Linked DNA regions of Sediminicoccus rosea. The protein of the gene in region 2 interacts with the protein of the main gene of each other region in a pairwise test. Links are inferred from orthologs where the notes say so. Each region holds a gene or a part of one and is shown on either strand. Other genes may lie near its edges.

Region 1 (4,191 bases), 1.3 Mb from region 2 along the record:
GCGGCAGCGCAGTGCCACCAGGAAGCAGAAGGCGACGATGCCCATGAGCAGCGCGAGCGTGCCCATGGCGCCCACCAGGCCGAATTCCTCGGCGATCATGGTGAAGATGAAGTCCGTCTGCTTCTCGGGCAGGAAGTTCAGGTGGCCCTGCGTGCCCTGCAGGAAGCCCTTGCCCCAGAGCCCGCCCGAGCCAAGCGCGATCTTCGACTGGATGATGTTGTAGCCGGCACCCAGAGGGTCGCTCTCGGGGTCGAGGAAGGTCGTGATGCGCGCGCGCTGATAATCGCGCAGATTCTCATAGACGATGGGGGCTGCCGCCACCACCGCGCCGATGATGGCGGCGAATTTCCACCAGCGCACACCCGCCGCCCAGAACATGGCGCCGCCCAGCGCCGCGGTGATCAGCGAGGTGCCGAGATTGGGCTGCTTGAAGATCAGCGCCACCGGGACGAGCACGAGGATGGCGGGGATGACCAGGAAGAAGGGATTGCCCACCCGGTCCCAGCTCGCCCGGTGAAACCAGGCGGCGAGGGCCAGCACGAGCATGATCTTCATCAGTTCCGAGGGCTGCAATTGGAGCGGCCCCAGATCCACCCAGCGCTGCGCGCCCTTCCCCACCTCGCCATGCAGCGCGACGAGCACGAGCAGGCCGACGCCGACGATGTAGCCAAGCGGCGCCAGCTTCGCGACCAGCCGGATGTCCACGAAGCCGATGCAGAGCATGAGCACAAGGCAGAAGCCGAAGCGCAGCGCATGCTTGGTGGCGTAGAGGTCCGGATTGCCACTGCCCGCCGAATAGAGCGCGACATAACCGATGCTGCCCACCGCGCAGAGCAGCAGGACGAAGAGCCAGGGGATCTGCCAGAGCTTCTGCAGGATGCCGGCGCCACGATCGCCCGTCAGCAGCCGCTTCTCAAAGACGGTGGACATTATCTGGCCCTCAGGCGCCGGGCGCCACCTCCGGCGGCTTGGCTGGCGCGCCGGGGACTGATGGAGCTGATGGGAAGGGCGGGCTGGGCCCGCCGGCCGCTTTGCGGCCGGCTTCTCCGGGCACGGCGCTGGACCTGTTCGGATGCGCTCGGCATGAGTTGCCGCATCACGTCCGCCGTCCGCTCTCCGCCACGCGCGGCCCGGGCGGGGTCTGGCGGAAGCGGTTGAAGGTCTCGACCAGCGCATCGCGCGCGAGCGGTGCCGCCGTGCCGGAGCCTGACGTCCCGTGCTCGACGATCACGCTCACCGCATAGAGCGGATTGTCATGCGGGGCATAGCCGACGAACAGCGCGTGCGGCCGCCATTCGCGCGGCACCTGGCTGACATTGAAGCCGCGCTCACGCTGCTCGCGCGTCACGCGGCGCACCTGCGTGGTGCCCGTCTTGCCCGACATCATGCCGTAGCCGCCTGGCAGGCGTGATGTCAGCGCCGTGCCACCCTGCTCGTTCACCACGGCCCACATGGCATCGCGCACCAGCCGCATGTCGCGGTCGGGGATGCCCATGGTCGGCCAGTCCTCCGGCCGGCTGCCGCGCACCGGGCGCCCGCCGATGCTGCGCGTCAGATGCGGCTGCACCGCCCGCCCGGTCGCGAGCCGCGCCGTCATCGTGCAGAGGCTGAGCGGCGTGAGCTGGTAGAAGCCCTGGCCGATGCCATGCACCACCGTGTCGCCCAGCGCCCAGGACCGGCCCTGCGCCTCGCGCCACTCGCGTGTCGGCACGAGGCCGCGCCGGGTGCCCGGCAACTCGATCTCCAGGTCCACACCCAGGCCGAAGCGGCGGGACATGGCGGCGATCCGGTTGATGCCGAGGCGCTTTGCCAATTCATAGAAATAGACGTCACAGCTCACCTTGAGGGCGGCGCGCATGTCCACCGCGCCATGGCCGTTGCGGTTCCAGCAATGGAAACGGCTGTCGCCCAGGTCGAAATGGCCGGGGCAGCTGATGCGCTCGCCCGTCGTGATCACGCGCGCCTCGAGCCCGGCGAGCGCCACCACCATCTTGAAGGTGGAGCCCGGCGCATAGAGCCCGTTCGTCGCCTTGTTGATGAGCGGCGTCGCGCGGTTCGCCGTCCATTGCCGCCACTGCGCGCTGCTGACGCCCGAGTTGAAGACGTTGGGGTCGAAGCTCGGCTGGCTCGCCATGGCCAGCACCTCGCCGTTGCGGGCGTTCATCACGACGACCGAGGTGCCTTCCTCGATCTTGCCGCGGAGCGCCTTCTGCAGCTCGGTATCCACGCTGATCTCGATGTCCTGGCCGGGCATGCCCTCGCGCCGGTCCAGCTCGCGGATCACGCGGCCCACCGCGTTCACCTCCAGCTGCACCGCGCCGGCGCGACCGCGCAGCACCTGATCATGGTGCCGCTCGATCCCCGCCCGGCCCACGCGGATGCCGGGCAATTGCAGCAGCGGGTCGCCATCCATGTCGCGCTCGGCGGGCGGCGCCACATAGCCGACGATATGGGCGAGGTGCTCGGCCTCCGGGTAGATGCGCGTGGTGCCGACATCGATCAGGATGCCAGGCAGGTCGGGCGCGTTCACCTCGATGCGCGCCATCTCCTCCCAGGTCAGGAATTCGCGGACGATGACGGGCACGAAGCGGCGGCGGCGGCGCACATCGCGCTCGACACGGGCACGCTCATGCTCGGCCAGCGGCACGATGCGGCTGAAGGTCTCGAGCGTGGCGCCGACATCGGCCGTGTGCTCGGCCACCAGCAGGGCGCGCCAGTTCAGGCGATTGCCGGCCACGACGCGCTCATTGCGATCGAGCACGCGCCCGCGCGGCGGCGAGATGAGGCGCGCGGAGAGGCGGTTCTCCTCCGCCAGCGTGGCATAGCGCTCGCCCTGCTCGACCTGGAGCTTGTGGAGCCGGTAGCCCAGGAAGCCGAAGGCCCCAAGCTGGACGCTGCCCAGCAGCAGCGCGCGGCGGGTGAAGACGCCGCGGCGCTCCTCCTCCTCGCGCTTCACCCCGCGCATGCTGAAATTCTCGATGCCGCCCTTGGTGCGGCGGAAGATGCGCGGGAACCTCACAGCGCCGTCTCCGCGCGCCGCATCGCCGTGTGCACGCGGGACAGCACCCAGGCCAGCGCCGGATAGAGGCCCGCAGCGATGCCGAGCTGATGCAGCCCCGGCGCAACCGGCGGCAGCATCCAGCCGAGGATGGCCTGCAGCACCCAGCCGAGCGTTACGGCGCACAGCGCGAAGCCGCAGAACACCAGCCAATTGGCCAGGAAGGATTGCCGCGCCAGGATGTCGCGCAGCCGCAGCGTCACGCCGTGCAGGATGAGCAGCGTGAGCACCCCCGTGCCCAGCGCGGCGAAGGAGAGCAGATCCTGCAAGAGTCCCAGGGAGAACACCACGGGCGCGGGCATGGCAGCCGGGCGGAAGATCGTCCAGAAGAAAATGCAGGGCAGTGACACCGCGCCCACGATTCCGGGAATGCCGACCGGCACCGCCGCCAGGATGATCAGGAAGGCGGTGAACATCCCCGGAAATCCCGCCCGCGCCGCAGCGTCGAGGCGGCGGAGCAGGCCCATGGGCGGCTCTGGCCGGCCCTTGGAGACCATGAGCTCAGCGCCGTCCGCGCGGCTCGGGCCGGGCGACCGCTTCCGGCGGCAGGATTCCCGAGAGCCCGAAGTCAAAAAGGCGCAGCACGTCCAGCCGTTCCAGATGCGCGAAGAGCTCGACCTCCACGGCGCCGCTCTCGGTCCAGCGCACCACGCCGACCGGTAGGCCCGCGGGGAAGGCGCCGGCCTGGGCGCTGGTCACCACCCGATCTCCCTCGCGCGGCAGCGTGCCCTCGGGCCAATGCTGCAGGCGGGGGCGTGCCGTGTTGTTGCCCACCATGATGGCACGCGCGCGACTGCCTTCCAGCGTCACGGGCACGCGGCTGTTGATGTCGGTCGCCAGCAGGACCCGGGCCGAGCGGCTGCCCACTTCGGTCACCCGGCCAGCAAAGCCGCGCTCGTCCAGGGCGATCTGCCCCTTGCGGACATTATGCTGCGGACCCGTCGCCAACAGCACGGCGCGGGCATAGGTGCCGCCGGCATCGGCGACGACGCGCGCGGTACGGAATTGCGGCGCGGGGTCGGGCACCCAGGCGAGCTGGCGGCGCAGCAACGCGTTCTCGGCCTCCAGAGCCAAGGCGGTGGCCTGCCAGCGGCGCAGCCGCTCGTTTTCCTCGGTGAGGCGGACGTTCTCGG
Region 2 (4,375 bases):
TCACATGCTGCCCGCCGGCGCCGGAGGCGCGGAAGGTGTCGGTCTTGATGTCGGCCGGGTTGATCTCGATCTCGATCTTGTCGTCGATCACCGGATAGACATAGACGCTGGCGAAGCTGGTCTGGCGCTTGTCATTGCCGCCGAAGGGGCTGATGCGGACCAGGCGATGCACGCCGGTCTCGGTCTTCAGCCAGCCGAAGGCGTTGTCGCCGGTGACCTGGAGGGTGGCGGATTTGATGCCCGCCTCCTCGCCCTCGGACTGCTCGGTCAGCGTGACCTTGTAGCCGCGGCGCTCGGCCCAGCGCATGTACATGCGCATGAGCATTTCGGCCCAGTCCTGCGCTTCGGTGCCGCCGGCGCCGGCATTCACTTCGAGGTAGGCGTCGTTGCCATCGGCCTCGCCCGAGAGAAGGCTCTCGATCTCACGGCGCTTGGCCTCGGCGGCGAAGCCGTGCAGGTCGGCGACGGCCGCATCGGCCGTCGCGCCGTCATCCTCGGCCTCGGCCAGTTCGATGAGTTCGAGCGCATCCGCCACGCCCTGCTCGAGGCGCTGCACGCCCTCGATCTGGTCCGCCAGGCGCGTGCGCTCGCGCATCAGCTTGGTGGCTTCGGCGGCGTCATTCCACAGGGAGGGGTCTTCGGCCTTCGCGTTCAGTTCGGCGAGGCGAATGAGGGAGGCATCCCAGTCAAAGATGCCTCCTCAGCAGGGACACCGAAGCGGTGATCTGCTCTTGGAGCTGGAGGGCGTCTGCGCGCATGGGGGCTCAGTAGAGCCCGCCCAGCCCGCTGTCCACCCGGGCGGCGGCGCCAGAGCCCATTTCGGTGGGCATGGTGGCGGAATTCTCCGTCCCCGGCCGGAAGGCCTCCAGGATGGTCTCGCCCCGGTCGGTCTGGATGCGGACCAGCGCCACGCCCGGCGGCGCGCGGAAGGGCACGGCCGGGCTGCCCTGCAGGGCGGCGGCCAGCACCTCGCGGAAGATCGGCGCGGCATTGGTGCCGCCCGTCTCGCCCTGGCCCAGGCTGCGCGGATCGTCATAGCCGACCCAGACGGCGATCACGATGTCCGGCGTGAAGCCGACGAACCAGTTGTCCTTGTAGTCATCCGTCGTGCCGGTCTTGCCGGCGACGGGGCGGTTCAGCCCGGCGCCCGCGCGCGCACCCGTGCCGCGCTGCACGGCGCCCTGGAGAATGCTGGTGATCTGGAAGGCGGCGATGGGGTCCGCGATCTGCCGGCGGTTGTCGGTGAAGCGCGGCGGCCCGCCCTCGGGGCCCGAGGCGCAGCCCGCGCATTCGCGGTTGCTGCTGCGCCAGATCACGCGGCCGCGCTGGTCCTGCACGCTGTCGATCAGCGTCGGCTCCACGCGCTTGCCGCCATTGACGAAGCTGGCATAGGCGGCGGCCTGGCGCAGCACCGTCGTCTCGCCGGCACCGAGGCTCATGGAGAGGAAGCGCGGCATGTTCTCGATCACGCCGAAGCGGGCCGCCGTCTCGCTCACGCGGTCCATGCCGACATCCTGCGCGATGCGGACGGTGACGAGGTTGAGGCTGCGCTCCAGCGCGTTCCGCATCGTGACGTAGCCGCCCGAGGAACCGCCGCCGTAATTGCCCGGCCGCCAGACGCCCTGCGGCGTCGCGACCTCCACGCCGCCATCCAGGAAGCGCTGGTTGGGCGGGATCCCCTGCTCCAGCGCCGCGATATAGACGTAGGGCTTGAAGGAGGAGCCGGGCTGCCGCAGCGCCTGGCTCGCGCGGTTGAACTGGCTGCGCTCGAAGCTCCAGCCGCCGGCCATGGCCAGCACGCGGCCGGTGTTGGGATCGAGCGCGACCACCGCGCCCTCCACATCCGGGATCTGGCGCAGCAGCACGCGGTCGGCCCGCGCGGCGGGGGCATTGCGGGCGGGCGCGGTCCCGGCGGCCGGGGCCGCGCTGGGCGCCGGCTCGATCATGATCACATCGCCCAGCGCCAGCACATCGGACATGCGGCGGGGCGCATTGCCCAGGCGCACCGGCTGGACGCCCTGGCTCGGCAGCACGGGGCGCGCCCAGGCGAGGTCCTCCAGCAGGATGGTGCCGGTGCGCGGCTCGGCCGGCGCGCGGGAATGGGCGCGCTCGAACCAGCCGACGCGCGCCTCGCGCTCGCGCAGCTCGATCACCACGGCCTGGCGCCATTCGGGCAGCATGCCGGGCGGGCGGCCGAAGGCCTCCAGCGCGGGAAGCCATTCCGTCGCGCCATGCGCGCTCTTGGCGAGCGGGCCGCGCCAGCCGCCGCGGCGGCGGTCGAAGGCGAGAAGGCCGTTGCGCAGCGCCACCTCCGTCGCCGCCTGCAAGGCCGGGTCGAGGCTGGTGCGGACGACGAGGCCGCCACCCTGCGTCTGCTCCTGCCCAAAGCGGGAGATCAGCTCGCGCCGCACATCCTCGGTGAAATGGCCGCCCACGGGCACCACTTCGGGCCGGCGGAAGGGGCGGGCCAGGATGGTCTCGGCGCGGGCGGCACTGGCCTCGGCGGCGGTGATCACGCCGTCATCCAGCATGCGGTCCAGCACCCAGTTGCGGCGGATTCGCGCCTGCTCGGGGAAGCGCAGCGGGTTGTAGTTGTTGGGCGCCTTCGGAAGTGCCGCCAGGAAGGCCATCTCGGAGGTGGTGAGTTCCTCCAGCGATTTGTTGAAGTAAGCCTGGGCGGCGGCGGCCACGCCATAGGCCTGGGCGCCCAGGAAGATCTCGTTCAGGTAGATTTCCAGGATGCGCGACTTGGGCAGGGCGTTCTCCAGCCGCATTGCCAGCAGCGCCTCGCGCGCCTTGCGGAGCACGGTACGGTCGCTGCCGACCAGCATGTTCTTCGCCACCTGCTGGGTGATGGTGGAGGCGCCGACCATGCGGCGGCCGGTGCCGTATTGCTCGATGTTGGTGATGATGGCGCGCATCACCGCCACCGGGTCCACGCCGCGGTGGCTCTCGAAATTCTGGTCCTCGGCGGAGATGAAGGCCTGTTGCAGGCGGCGCGGGATCGCCTCGATCGGCACGAACACCCGGCGCTCGGCCGCGAGCTCGGCCATCAGGCGGCTGTCGCCGGCGTAGATGCGGCTCATCTGCGGCGGCGAGTAGTCGGCGAGCCAGCGATAGTCGGGCAGCCCCGCCTCCAGGCTGCGATAGAGCCCATAGGCCGCGACGGAGCCGCCCAGCGCCACCACGGCGGCCAGGATGAAGAGGCTGCGCAGGAAGCCGCCGAACAGCCGGAAGGGCGGCCGCTTGGGCGGGGTCGGGGGCGCGATCTTGTCCGGCCGCGGCGGGACGACCGGGGCCTCGATGGCGGGCGGAGGCGTATTCATGTCGGCCCTCTAGCACAAAATCCGAACGAATCGCGCGCCTTCTGCGCGGGTCGGGGATGCGGCGGCCTCGGTGAAGCGCAAGAAAGGTGAAGCCCACCTAGCTTGCGGCGTAATCTTGCTGCTACACAGCCCGCTTCATCTGATGGCCCCGCGGGAGAACAAACATGGCCTGGACCCGGAGCATTTTCGCCCTGCTGGGGGCGCTTTCCGTCGCGGCGACGGCCCCGGGGCCGGCCGCAGCCCAGACGGCGGCGCCGACCCTGAACATGGCCGTCGGCGCGCCCGTCACCTCGCTCGACCCGCATTTCCACCAGCTTTCGCCCAACAATGCCGTGGCCGCGATGATCTTCGACCGGCTGATCAACACGGACGGCCAGGCCCGCATGCAGCCCGGCCTCGCCGAAAGCTGGACGGCCATCGCCCCGGATGTCTGGGAGTTCAAGCTGCGGCGCGGCGTGCGCTTCCACAACGGCAATGAGTTCACCGCCGAGGACGTGGTCTTCACCTTCCAGCGCGTGCCGAACGTGCCCAACAGCCCGTCCAGCTTCGCCGCCTTCGTCCGCCCGATCCGCAATGTGGAGGTGGTGGACAGCCACACGCTGCGCATCACCACCAACGGTCCCTACCCGCTGCTGCCGCAGGACATGACGAACCTCTACATCCTGGACCGCGAAACGCATCAGGGTGTCACAACCGAGGATTTCAATGCCGGCCGCGCCGCCATCGGCACCGGCCCCTACCGCATGGTCAGCCACCGCATGGGCGACCGCATCGAGTTCGAGCGCAACGAGCAGTATTTCGGCGAGCGCCCGGCCTTCGCCCGCGTCAACTACCGCATGATCACCAATGACAGCGCCCGCACCGCGGCCCTGCTGGCCGGCGATGTGGAATTCATCGACCAGGTGCCGACGGCCGACCTCGCGCGCCTGCGCCAGGACCAGCGGCTGGCCATGAGCGAGGTGACGGGCCTGCGCCTGATCTACCTCGCCTTCGACCACCACCGCGATGACGCCTCGCCCTTCGTGACCGATGCGGAAGGCCGCCCCATC

Evidence for each region. The genes of interacting proteins can lie anywhere in the genome.
Region 1: the proteins of R9Z33_RS00360 (region 2) and mrdA interact in binary tests that used the Escherichia coli proteins (3 or more experiments, as listed by UniProt). The link is inferred for Sediminicoccus rosea from one-to-one orthologs.

Annotation. Positions count from the first base shown.
Region 1 is NZ_CP137852.1:1,362,882-1,367,072, reverse strand. Bases 532-3,525 are described here. They hold mrdA (penicillin-binding protein 2), read right to left. Parts: upstream 2,966-3,525; coding sequence 1,097-2,965; downstream 532-1,096. Other genes in these bases: R9Z33_RS06530 (rod shape-determining protein MreD), read right to left, coding at 3,016-3,525; rodA (rod shape-determining protein RodA), read right to left, coding at 532-930. Outside these bases: more of rodA, read right to left, coding at 1-531; rod shape-determining protein MreC, read right to left, coding at 3,560-4,191. UniProt on the Escherichia coli protein: Catalyzes cross-linking of the peptidoglycan cell wall. Responsible for the determination of the rod shape of the cell. Is probably required for lateral peptidoglycan synthesis and maintenance of the correct diameter during lateral and centripetal growth.
Region 2 is NZ_CP137852.1:77,281-81,655, forward strand. Bases 546-3,723 are described here. They hold R9Z33_RS00360 (penicillin-binding protein 1A), read right to left. Parts: upstream 3,327-3,723; coding sequence 765-3,326; downstream 546-764. Other genes in these bases: R9Z33_RS00365 (ABC transporter substrate-binding protein), read left to right, coding at 3,491-3,723. In the rest of the region: more of R9Z33_RS00365, read left to right, coding at 3,724-4,375. UniProt on the Escherichia coli protein: Cell wall formation. Synthesis of cross-linked peptidoglycan from the lipid intermediates.